Regions from separate parts of the Brachybacterium sp. AG952 genome, predicted to be linked through region 3. Evidence: predicted binding sites of a transcription regulator. Region 3 holds the regulator's gene; each other region holds the start of a gene.
What was found. Region 3 encodes LexA, which represses DNA repair genes until DNA is damaged. Its sites were predicted from a motif close to TCGAACANNTGTTCGA; they were not measured.

Region 1: a site for LexA is predicted at 2,199-2,214, ahead of DEU31_RS12540 (HNH endonuclease signature motif containing protein). Genes of this name have one in related genera too.
Region 2: a site for LexA is predicted at 2,467-2,482, ahead of DEU31_RS04550 (HNH endonuclease signature motif containing protein). Genes of this name have one in related genera too.

What each region holds. Positions count from the first base shown of each region.
Region 1 is NZ_SNXV01000005.1:23,896-27,887, reverse strand. It holds gene rsmA (16S rRNA (adenine(1518)-N(6)/adenine(1519)-N(6))-dimethyltransferase RsmA) at 1-899, shown strand, start outside; gene DEU31_RS12545 (4-(cytidine 5'-diphospho)-2-C-methyl-D-erythritol kinase) at 896-1,822, shown strand; gene DEU31_RS12540 (HNH endonuclease signature motif containing protein) at 2,225-3,992, shown strand, end outside.
Region 2 is NZ_SNXV01000001.1:1,025,083-1,029,074, reverse strand. It holds gene DEU31_RS04555 (nucleoside hydrolase) at 1-697, shown strand, start outside; gene DEU31_RS04550 (HNH endonuclease signature motif containing protein) at 717-2,456, opposite strand; gene DEU31_RS04545 (MaoC/PaaZ C-terminal domain-containing protein) at 2,870-3,946, opposite strand; gene DEU31_RS04540 (3-oxoacyl-ACP reductase) at 3,943-3,992, opposite strand, start outside.
Region 3 is NZ_SNXV01000002.1:24,305-28,296, forward strand. It holds gene DEU31_RS05565 (AAA family ATPase) at 1-485, shown strand, start outside; gene nrdR (transcriptional regulator NrdR) at 673-1,161, opposite strand; gene DEU31_RS05575 (LysM peptidoglycan-binding domain-containing protein) at 1,190-1,585, opposite strand; gene lexA (transcriptional repressor LexA) at 1,756-2,451, shown strand; gene DEU31_RS05585 (ATP-dependent DNA helicase) at 2,491-3,992, opposite strand, start outside.

The DNA of each region.
Region 1 (3,992 bases), on a different contig from region 3:
TCGCCGAGGCCGCGGGGATCCGCCCGTCGAAGCAGCGCGGTCAGAACTTCGTGATGGACCCGAACACGGTGCGCACCATCGTCGGACGTGCCGGCGTCGAGCCCGGTCAGGCAGTGCTCGAGGTGGGGCCGGGTCTGGGCTCCCTCACCCTCGGCCTGCTCGAGGCGCAGGCGGACGTCGTCGCGGTCGAGCTCGACCGCGGCCTCGCCGAGCTGCTGCCCCTGACCCTGCGCGCCCGCGGCGTCGAGGAGGAGCGCTTCCGCCTCGTCCACGCCGACGCCCTCCAGGTCACCGAGCTGCCCGGGCTGCCCCGCGCGGGGGAGCCGACGATGCTGGTCGCGAACTTGCCCTACAACGTCGCCACCCCCATCCTGCTGACCATGCTGGAGCGCTTCGACTCGCTCCGCTCGGCGCTGGTCATGGTCCAGTCCGAGGTCGTCGACCGCCTCACCGCCGGGCCCGGCTCCCGCACCTACGGCGGTCCGAGCGTGAAGGCCGCCTGGTACGGCCGGGCCGTCCACGCCGGACGGATCTCGCGCCAGATCTTCTGGCCCGTCCCCAACGTCGACTCCGCACTCGTTCAGCTGGTCCGTCACGAGCAGCCGCTCGGCTCCGCGGCGGAGCGGGAGCAGGTCTTCGCCGTGATCGATGCGGCCTTCGCCCAGCGCCGCAAGACCCTGCGCGCCGCGCTCGCCGGCTGGGCGGGCACCGCGGCACGCGCCGAGGAGATCCTCCGCGCCGCCGGGATCGACCCGTCGGCTCGAGGAGAGACCCTCGAGGTCGAGCAGTTCCGCGCCATCGCGCACGCCGCGGTGGAGCAGGCCGAGGGCGAGGTCGGGACGGATGGTCCGACAGGGGGCCCCGCGCCCGAGGACGACGCGACGGGAGCCGAGGGGTGAGCGGCGCCCTCGAACGGGTGGTCGTGCGCGCCCCAGGCAAGATCAACCTGTCCCTGCACGTCGGCGGCGTGGACGGCCGCGGCTACCACGCGCTCGCGACGGTGTTCCAGGCGGTCGACCTCTACGAGACAGTCACAGCGTCCCGCGCCGACGAGATGAGCCTCGAGATCACCTCCGAGGTGCCGGGGGAGGTGCCGCTGGACGGCACCAACCTCGCCCTGCGCGCCGCCGAGCTGCTGCGCACCGAGTGCGGGGTGCGGGAGGCGGCGGCGCTCCACGTCCGCAAGCAGGTCCCCGTCGCCGGCGGCATGGCGGGCGGCTCGGCCGATGCGGCGGCGGTGCTCGTGGCGCTGGACCGGCTGTGGGGGCTGGGCCTCGGCGCCGAGGCGCTGCGCACGCTCGGGGCACGGCTCGGCGCCGACGTGCCCTTCTCGATGCTCGGCCACACCGCGCTCGGCCGCGGCAATGGTGCGGACCTCACCACGGTGCTCACCCACGGCGAGTGGACCTGGCTGCTCGCCGTCCCCGGCGGGCACCTCTCCACCCCGGAGGTCTTCCGGCGCTTCGACGAGCTCGTGCTCGCGGGCGGCCGGGTGCCGCCGGAGCGACCCGAGATCGACGAGCGACAGCTCCAGGCGCTCAGCGGCGGCAACCTCGAACTGCTCGCCGACACCCTCCACAACGATCTCCAGGCCGCGGCGTTCGCCCTGCATCCCCGGCTCGAGGAGGTCGTCGAGGCCGCCGAGCGGCTCGGCGCGATCGGGGCGATCGTCAGCGGCTCCGGGCCGACGGTCGCCGCGCTGGTCGAGGACGAGGCTGCCGCGCGCACCATCGCGGCAGGCCTGACGGAGGGCGGGCTGGTGGAGTCCTGCCTGATCGCGCGGGGCTCGGCGCCCGGCGCGAGCGTGCTCGAGGAGAGCTGAGCGGGGCTGCGGCCCGCCCCTCCGGGCGCGGCCCCGTCCCGGTGCGGCTTGGACGGTTCCTCCACGAAGCGGAGTCATCCACAGCGTCGTGTCGAGGGTTCCTCCCCACGTATTGGTTTTCCACAGTGCGCTGTCCGCAATTCGGTGCGGAAGACCGTGGACGGCAGCCGAGTTATCCACAGGAATCGACGCCGCTTGACATTCCCCCTCGGATCCAGACGCGCAGTCGAGGGCCTGAGATGGGTGTGTCTCTGCAGTTCGGCGGGCGGGTGCTGGTGCCGCTGCCTGCTGCGACCGTCGACCTGTCCTCCCCACGTCCGGGTTGTCCACACAGCGAAGTTCCTGGTCGGTAGCTGCATTGTGGGTCTTCTCTTCCTCGAATGGCCGTGCGAAAATTGAGGCATGTCGAAGGAATCCTCGAACGAGCGCGAGATCCCCGAAGGTGCCGCCGGCGCCTCCGGCGGTCACGGCCGCCCGTCCGGGGAACATGGTCGCCCGTCCGGGGAGCACTTCCGCCCGTCCGGGGATCCGGCCGGCGAGCTCCCTCCTCGTGCGGACCGCCCGATCCAGGTCGACGCCGAGCAGCTGACCATCGGCGAGCTCGACCTCCTCGCCGCCCGCGAGGTCCTCGCCGAGCTCGGTGCGCGGGGCTCCGCGCCCCTGGACTCGCTGGACATCGACGGGACGATGACGCTCCTCGAGACCATCGTCGGCCTGGAAGGAGCGCTCGAGTCGCTGCGCGCGCGGACAGCGGTGCACCTCGAGGACGCGGTGAAGGCGGACTGCCTCCGACGGGAGGAGAGCCCCAGGCAGGCCGCGCTGGTGGCCCGCGCCGAAGCGTCGCGGGCGCTGAAGTCCTCCCGCGCGGTCGCAGGGCGCACGCTGGCGACCTCCCGCCGGCTCGTCCGCAGCATGCCCGGGATGATCTCGGCGCTCTCCTCCGCGCGCATGCTCCCGCAGTCCGCCCACAAGGTCGGCTCGGTCCTGGGCCCGGCGACCCCGGAGCAGCGTCGACAGGTCGATGCGATCCTCACCTCCCGGCTCGCCGAGCTCGAAGGGTGCGGGCCGCAGCAGTGGGGCGACGAGGCGGCGAGGATCCTCCACGCCCTCGACCCTGCCGGTGCCGCCGCGCGCCACCAGGCCGCGAAGCGGGAGCGGCACGTGACGGTGCGGCGCACCGACCACGGGATGGCGCGGATCACCGCCCTCGTCCCCGGCATCGACGGCGCTCGGATCCGCAAGGGACTCGACGTCGCGGCCGAGAGCGCCCGCGCCCAGGGGGACCGGCGCGGGCACCAGCAGATCATGGCCGACCTCTTCGCCGACGCGCTGATCGGCCGCGGCGACGGCATCGACCCCACGACGCTCGATGTCGGGATCGTCATCACCGACCGCTCCCTCCTCGCCCCCGCGCACGCCGACGCCGCCCTGGTCGAAGGATTCGGGTCCGTGCCCTACGACCATGTGCGCGAGGAGATGCTCCGCGCAGCCCAGTCCGAGGAGGACACCGACCTCGCGCTCACGATCCGTCAGCTCTACGCCGATCTCGACCACGGCAATCTGGTCGCGGTGGAGTCACGATCGCGGGCGTTCCCCGCAGCGCTGACCAGGTTCCTCACCCTCGCCCACCAGACCTGCCGCGGACCCCATTGCGACGCCCCGATACGGCAGATCGACCACATCACGCCGTGGTCCCAGGGTGGTGCGACGTCCCTCGACAACGGCAACGGCCTCTGCGCCGCATGCAACCAGAAGGAGCTCGCCGGGGAGACCGCACGCGTGGTCCGCGACGAGGACGGCGTGCGCCGCACCGTCCGCTGGACCACCCGTCACGGCCGCAGCGCGACCCGCGGGGCGATCAACCTCGATCCGCTCGGCACCTACCGACGACGATGCGCATCCGCGAGCCGCGCATCCGACACCGATGTTCCGAGAAGCCACGCGACGGCAGAGCATGCGGCGAGGGAACGGATGACGGAGCACCGCACGACCGGCGAGCGCGTGGACCGCCGATGCGACGCGATCAACCCTGGGAACAGCGGGCGCGAGAGACTGCCGCTGGCGAACGACGAGCCCGGAGAGCTGATGACCCTGCAGCGCGCGCTCACGGATCTGCGCCTGCGGCTCACGGACATCCCGGATCCACACCGGATCCACCGTCTCCCGGGCT
Region 2 (3,992 bases), on a different contig from region 3:
CGCCGTGCTGCCCGAGGCCACCCGCGCGGAGGATCCCCGCTCGGGGGCGCAGCTGTGGGTGGACCTGGCGCGGGAGCGGCCCGGGGAGCTCGTCGGCCTGGTGCTCGGACCGCACACGAATCTCGCTCTGGCGCTGGAGATCGAGCCGGAGCTGCCGCGGCTGCTGCGCCGGCTGCACGTGATGGGCGGTGCGATCAACCATCGCGGCAACACCGGTGCGACCAGCGAGTGGAACATCGCGGTGGACCCGGAGGCGGCGCAGCGTGTGCTCGCCGCCTTCGCCTCGGCGCCGCAGCTGCCGGTGCTGGGCGCGCTGCAGGCGACCGAGCAGATCGTCTTCACCGGTGCGGAGCTCGAGCGGCTCGAGGCCCTCGCCGCGCGCTCAGCGCATCCGGTCGCGCGGATCCTCGCCGAAGCGGTGCGCTTCTACTTCGAGTTCCACCAGGCCGACGGCTTCGGCTGGACCGCGCACGTACACGATCCGCTGGTCACCGCGCACGCCCTGACCGGGGAGTTCGCGAGCACCCGGCCGCTCCCCGTGGACGTCGAGCTGGCGGGGACGCTGACCCGTGGCCAGACCGTCGGTGACGAGCTGGGGCGGTGGGGTCGAGGGCCGACGGTGGAGCTGCTCGACGAGGTCCGGCCCGCCGAGTTCGTCGAGCACCTGCTGGGAACGCTCGAGGCCGGTCTGGGCTGAGGGTGCCGACGGCTCGGCCTCAGGCCGCGTCCTGCTCCGGTGGCCGTGCGCGTGAGCCAGTGGGCGGCAGGACCACGAGGTAGTCCACCCGGGCCGCTCTTCTTCCTGCGGGAGGATGCGGCCGCTCTGTACCCCGTGGTCGCGACGTCGTGGGCCCTGCGTCGGGAGCGGGCCCTTCGCCGAGAGGCCGCGCGTCCTCGGGGTGCACCTCGGCAGCCTGCACCTCGCCGTCCTCCTCCACTGCACGGAGCTCCGGCAGCGCGAAGAGCCGGTGCACCGGGGTGAGCACGTCATGGTCGGGCTCCGCGGGGCCTCCCTCGCCGACGTCCGGGACAGCCGGTGCCTTTCCCGCCTTCCGCAGCGCCGTGCCGACGGGGTCGAAGTTCACGCCGCGCCGTCGGGCGGTCTGTCCATAGCGGGTCGTCCATTCGACCGTGCGTCGTGTGCCGTCCTCGTCGGTGATCACCCGAGCTGTCGCGGCCGCCGCCTCCTTCTGGTTGTCGGCGGCGCAGAGCCCGTTGCCGTTGTCGAGGCTCGTCGGCCCGCCCTGCGACCAGGGGACGATGTGGTCGATCTGCCGAATGCTCGCATCGCAGTGCGGAGCGCGGCAGGTCTGGTGCGCGTAGCGGAGGAGGCGGCCGAGGCCGGCCGGGAACGCCCGTGATCGGGACTCCACTGCGACGAGCTGCCCGTCCTCCGCGTCCTGGAGGAGCTTCCGCAGCGCGAGGACGACCTCGGGATCCGGGTGCTCGAGCGCGCGCAGCATCTCCTCGCGGATGTGCTCGTACGGGACCGCGCCGAGTCCTTCCACGGTCGCGGCGTCGGCATGGCCGGGCGCGAGCAGGGAGCGGTCGGTGATGATCACGCCGATGTCGACCACAGGGAGCTCGCCTCCCTCGCCGCGGCCGAGGACGGTGTCGGCGAGGAGATCGGCCATGATCTGCTGGTGACCGCGCCGGTCGCCGTCGGCCCGCGACCGCTCGGCGGCCACCGACAGCGTCTTGCGGATCCGCGCGGCGTCGAGGCCGGGCAGATGCGCGGTCAGAGTCGCCATGCCGTGCCGTCCGCGGCGCACGGTGACGCTGCGCTCCCGTCGCGCCACGCGGTGACGCGCGGCCGCACCCTCGGGGTCCAGCGCGTGGAGGATCCGCGCGGCCTCGTCGCCCCATTCCCCCGGTCCGCAGTCCTCGAGATCCGCGAGATGCGCGCCGAGGATCCGGTCCACCTGCTCCCGCTGTTCAGGCGTCGCCGGCCCCATCGCCCGCCCCACCTGGTGACCTGCGGCGGGCATCGCCCGCCCCTGGGCGAGAGCCCGGAGCACGCGCGGCATCGAACGGACCAGCCGCCTGCACGAGGACATGCTCTGCCCCGCGGCCGACGTGGACTTCTTCAGCGCGGCTGCAGCCTCCGCACGCGCGACCCTCTGCGCCTGCCGGGGCGTCTCCCCGCGCTCGAGGCTGTCGTCCGCGACCGCCGACTCGAGACGGACGAGGGCACGCGCCTCGATCGCCGCCACCGCGCCGGAGAGCTTCCGCAGCTCCGTCAGCAGGGCGATCGTCCGCTGCGCGTCGAGCGCCTCGAGATCGGCCGATCCTCGCTCCCCGAGCCGTGCGAGCGCCGCCTTGGCCTGGATGACGTCGATGCCGTCGACGACGAGCTCCTCGACCCCCGCGGCGAGGCTCGGCGCGCCACCGGGCCGACGGGACTCCCCGTCGGACTCCGGAGGCTCCACGGCCCCACCGCACGAATCGAATGACATGCCTGTATTTTCGCAGGTCTGTTCGATGAACGGAAGAGCTGCGCCATCACTACTGATCAGTAGTCCGGAATTGTGGAAAACCATCCTGTGTGGAGGAGACGTGACGCTCACGCACCTCACGGCCATGGGTCCGGTCGCCGCGATCGGCCGGAGGGAACGGGCGTCGCCGACCCCACATCGTTTCGAACGTCGCGTGACTCCTGTTCGCGCTCTCGACCGATCCCCGCTCGAAGAATCAGCAGGAACACCGACAGCGCGAGCGGCGGTGATCGACGGTAGCATCCCGTCGACCACCGCCGCTGCAGACCCCGAGGCCGAGGTCACCGGTCCCCCAGGGGCTCACCCCCGCCCTGCCCACCGCTCGCGCGATGAGCGGCGAGGACACCGTCGAGACCGCCCCGACCCCGCCCCGTCTACCGCCCGAGCGTCGTCACCTCGACCTCGAAGCAGCGCCGCGGCCCCTTCTCCCCGCGGGCGGGCTTCCAGCCCACGCACCGTGCGGTCCCGACCGACGGATCGTCCTCGAAGGCTACGAGCACGGAGCCGGGCAGCGTGACCGGGGCGTCGAAGGTGACGTCCCAGCGCAGCGGCTTCGACAGGTCCACCCTCGCCTCGGTGAAGGCGCGCGAAGCGGTGTACATCCCGTGCGCGATCGCCGAGGGGAAGCCGAAGGCCTTCGCGGTGACGGCCGAGAGGTGGATCGGGTTCACGTCGCCGGAGACCGCGCCGTAGCGCCGTCCGGTGTCCGCGCCGAGCACCCAGCGGCCCGTCGGCTGCGGCGGTTCGAAGTCGCGCCGCGACCGCCCGCCGACCGACGTCGAGGCGTTCGCACCCGTCGCCCCGGCGCTCTCGGCCGACGACGCGACACTCGAGGGCACGGCACCGGCAGACGCGGCGCTGGACGGCGCCGTGCCCGAGGGCTCCGCCGCGGACGGCTTCCCGCCCTTGACGAGATAGGTGGAGACGTCGGTGGCGATGATCTCGCCGTCCTCGCCGAGGATCGTCGAGACCGCCTCGAAGGTGCGGCCCTTGCGGTGCGGGCGCAGGTCCCGCACCCGGCACTCGACGTCCACGAGGTCCCCCACCTTCACGGGGCGGTGCTGGAGCACCTGGTTGCGCAGGTGCACGAGGCCCAGCAGCGGGAAGGGGAAGTCGCGCCGGGCCATGAGCGCGAGCGAGACGGGGAAGGCGAGCACGTGCAGCACCCCGGGGTGGACCAGGTCCGTCGCGGGACCGCGCATCAGGTGGTCGAAGTCGCGGGCGCGCTCGGCGTCGATCCGCACCTTCCTCACCCGGTAGGCGATGTTCGGCAGCGTCTCCGCGCCGCCGCCCGCGCCGCCCTTTCCACCCTTCCCGCGCTTCCCGCCGAGGCGGGAGCGGGGGTCGAGCGCGGCGGCGTAGATCGCGGGGAACGAGGGGACGTCGGAGAGGTCCTTGACCTGCTCCGGCGCGCCCCCGGCGTGCGCCGCGGCGCCCTGCCCCGCCCTCACTTGCCCACCATGTTCTGGCCGCACACCCGCAGGGTCTCGCCCTGCA
Region 3 (3,992 bases):
CCGTCAACTACCGCACCCCGCGCCGGATCATGGACCGCGCGGTCGCGATGGCCCAGGCCCACTCGCTGCCGGTCACCGAGGTCAGCTCGGTCCGGGACGGCGAGGAGGACCCGCTGCTCGAGCAGGTCTCCCCCGCCGAGCTCACCGCGCGCAGCGCCGAGGCGGTGCGCCGCGTGCACGATCGCCTCGCGGGACGGATCGCCGTCATCGCCGCGGCCGACCGCCTCCGCGATCTCGCCGCCGCGATCGACTCCCTCGAGTCCGTGCCGACGGTCGGCATCGGCTCGGCCGGTGTCGACGACGAGGTCGCTGTGATGACGGCGCAGGACGCGAAGGGCCTTGAGTTCGACATCGTGGTGATCGTGGAGCCGGCGGAGCTGATCGACGCGCACGGCGCGGGCGACCTCTACGTCGCGATGTCGCGCTGCACGCAGCATCTCGGGGTGGTCCACTCCCGGGAGCTCCCGGCCGGCATGGCGGGCTGAACCCTCCGCCGACGCCCCGGGACCTCAGGGCCCCAGGGACGGCGATCGGCGGCCGTGGCTTCCCCTCCACGACCGCCGATCTGGTGTGCACCTCGTCGGTGCACGAGGAATATCTTAAACACAGTCCGACCCCCTCCTGCACCATGTCCAGGAATCTCTCCGGATCCGTGCAGACGGCGGGCGGCGCTCAGCCCGTCGCGCCGCCCCCGGAGGTCGCCCCCTGCACCTGGAAGCCCTCGGCGCGCAGCCGCGCGATCGCGGCCTCGAAGTCGTCGAGGGAGTCGAAGTCCTGGTAGACGCTCGCGAAGCGCAGGTAGGCCACGAGGTCCAGCTCCTGGAGCGGCTGCAGGATCGACAGGCCCACCTGATGGGCGTCGATCTCCGCCTGCCCGCTGAGCCGGATGGTCTCCTCCACCCGCTGGGCGAGCAGGGCGAGCTGGTCGTCACTGACCGGACGGCCCTGGCAGGCCTTGCGGACGCCGGAGATGACCTTCGCCCGGCTGAAGGGCTCGCTCACCCCGGACCGCTTGAGGACCGACAGCGAGGCGGTCTCCGAGGTGGAGAAGCGTCGCGAGCAGCTTGGGCACTGGCGGCGGCGCCGGATCGTCGCGCCGTCGTCGGACGTGCGCGAATCGACGACGCGCGAATCGGGGTGGCGGCAGAACGGACAGTGCATCCGCTCAGGGTACCGGCACGCCCCCCGCTCAGCGCGAGGCATCCTCCAGCACGGGCAGCTCGAGCTGCTGACCGGCGGTGATCCGGCCCGTGGGCAGATGGTTGAGGCTGCGGACCTCGTCGACGAACTCGGCCTCGTCCATCCCCTCGGGGGCGTGCTCGGCGGCGTAGTCCCAGAGGGTGTCGCCCGCCTCGACCGTGATCACGGCGGGCTGGGCGGACTCGGTGCCGGCGAGGGCGGCGGGGAGGTCGAGCGCGAGGAGGGCGATCGCGGCGACCGCGAGGCCGAGCAGGAAGGCGACGCCCGTGAGGAGGCGCCGGCCGCGGCGGGTCGGCTCGAGTCGAACACGCGGTCGAGCGACGGCCTCGCAGGCCTGCTCGTCCTGCCGCGGGAAGGGAAGGACCGTGGCGGTATGGGTACGCATCTCCGAACTCCTGTTCGATCGAATCTCTGTGCGACTGTAGCCCGCGGTGCTCGCGACACGCAAGAGGAACATCGAACACATGTTTGGCATCCGCCGCGCGCCGCCCTACGCTGGGCAACGAGGACAACGGAACCCGATGGGTCCGACAGACGACGCCAGGAGGCCGCACGATGACGCCGAGCACCCCCAAGCCGACCCGGGCCCGCGGCGAGGCGCCGGCCGACGAGCGCACGGCCGGCCTGACGCGTCGCCAGCGCCTCGTGCTGGAGACGATCAACGAGGCCGTCGCCGCGCGCGGCTACCCGCCGTCGATGCGCGAGATCGGCGATGCCGTGGGCCTGACCTCCTCGTCCTCCGTCGCCCACCAGCTGCAGACCCTCGAGCGCAAGGGCTTCCTGCGCCGCGACCCCAAACGTCCGCGCGCGATGGAGGTCGTGATGCCGGAGGTCGACGACGCCCCCGCCCCGCCCGTCGAGATCGAGCCCGGCGGCAGCTCGGTGAACGTCCCGCTGGTGGGACGGATCGCCGCCGGCATCCCGATCACCGCCGAGGAGCAGGTGGAGGACGTCTTCACCCTTCCCGAGCGCCTGGTCGGCGGCGGGGACCTCTTCCTGCTGCAGGTGGTCGGCGACTCGATGATCGACGCCGCGATCTGCGACGGGGACTGGGTGGTGGTCCGCTCGCAGAGCACCGCGGAGAAGGGCGAGATCGTCGCGGCGATGATCGACGGCGAGGCGACGGTGAAGACCTTCGTGCAGCGCGACGACCACGTGTGGCTGATGCCTCACAACCCGGCCTTCGCCCCGATCCTCGGCGACCACGCCGAGATCCTCGGCAAGGTCGTCGCGGTGCTGCGCTCGGTCTGAGCCCCCGGGCTCGCGAGCCTCAGGAGCCCGCGGCGTGCCTCAGGAATCCGCGGCGAGCCTCCGGAGCGCGCCGAGGGCGACCTCGGGGTCGGCCGTCGGCCACAGCGGCGGCATCGACTCGCGCAGGAACGAGCCGTACCGCGCGGTCGACAGCCGCGGATCGAGCACGGCGACCATCCCGCGATCCGTCTCGCGCCGGATCAGCCGCCCCGCCCCCTGGGCCAGCAGCAGCGCGGCGTGCTGGCCGGCGACGGCCATGAAGCCGTTGCCGCCGTGCTGGGCGATCCGCTCCTGCCGGGCCGACATCAGCGGGTCGTCCGGGCGGGGGAACGGGATCCGGTCGATGGTGACCAGGCGCAGCGAGCGGCCGGAGACGTCCACGCCCTGCCACAGCGTGAGCGTGCCGAACAGGCTCGCGTCCTCGTCCTCCCGGAAGGTGCGCACGAGGTTCGCCATGGAGTCCTCGCCCTGCACCGCGACGGTCAGGTCCAGCCGTGCACGGACGTGCTCGGCGGCGATCTCCGCGCCGCGGCGCGAGGAGAACAGGCACAGCGCTCCCCCGCGCGAGGCCTCCACCAGCTCGGTGAGGTGGTCCAGCATCGCCGGGGAGGGGCCGTCGCGGCCCGGCTGCGGGAGGTGGCGGGCGGTGTAGAGGATGCCCTGGCGGCGGTAGTCGAAGGGGCTGCCCACGTCGATGCCCGCCCAGGCCCCGGAGTCCTCGGCGGCGGGGATCTCGTCCTCGGCGACCCGTCCGCGGCGGGCGAGGCCCACCTCCCCGGCGGCCGCCTCGAAGCGGCCGCCGAGGGCGAGCGTCGCGGAGGTCAGCACCGCGGTGCGGTCCTCGAGGATCGCACCGCGCATCGCCGCGGCCACGCTCAGCGGCGCGACCTGCAGCGAGGCCCGACCGGTCGCCTGCCCGCGGGAGACGGAGACGACGTCGTCCTCGCCCGGGTCGCTCAGGCGCTCGCACACGTCGATGATCTCCTGCAGGTTCGCCCGCACCGTCTTGCGCGCCCCGGCGGAGGAGTCGTCGCCGGCGTCCTTCGCGTCCGAGTGGGCGGTGCGCGCCTCGACGCGGACGTGGCCGACGGCATCGGCGAGCTGATCGGGCAGGTCTCCGAGCACGCGGCCGTCGGGGGCGAGCTCGAGCGCGGCACGCAGCTCCTCCCCCGCATCGTCCAGAGCGGTCGCCGCGACGCCGAGGCCGCGCAGGTCCCGCACCGCGCCGCGCAGCATGCCGGGGTTGAGGACCTCGGTGACGGCGCTGGTGACCCGGGCGGTGAGGTCATGGGCCTCGTCGAAGACGACGACGTCGTGCTCGGGGATGATGCCGTGGCGGTCGAAGGAGTCGATCGCGAGCAGCGCATGGTTCGTCACGACCACGTCCACCTCGCGCGCGACCTCGCGGCTGCGCTCGGCGAAGCAGTCCTGGATCATCGGGCAGGAGGTGCCGATGCACTGGTTCCCGGTGACGGACACCTGACGCCAGGCACGGTCCGAGACGGCGTCCTCGAGCGAGTCCCGATCCCCGGTGTCGGTCT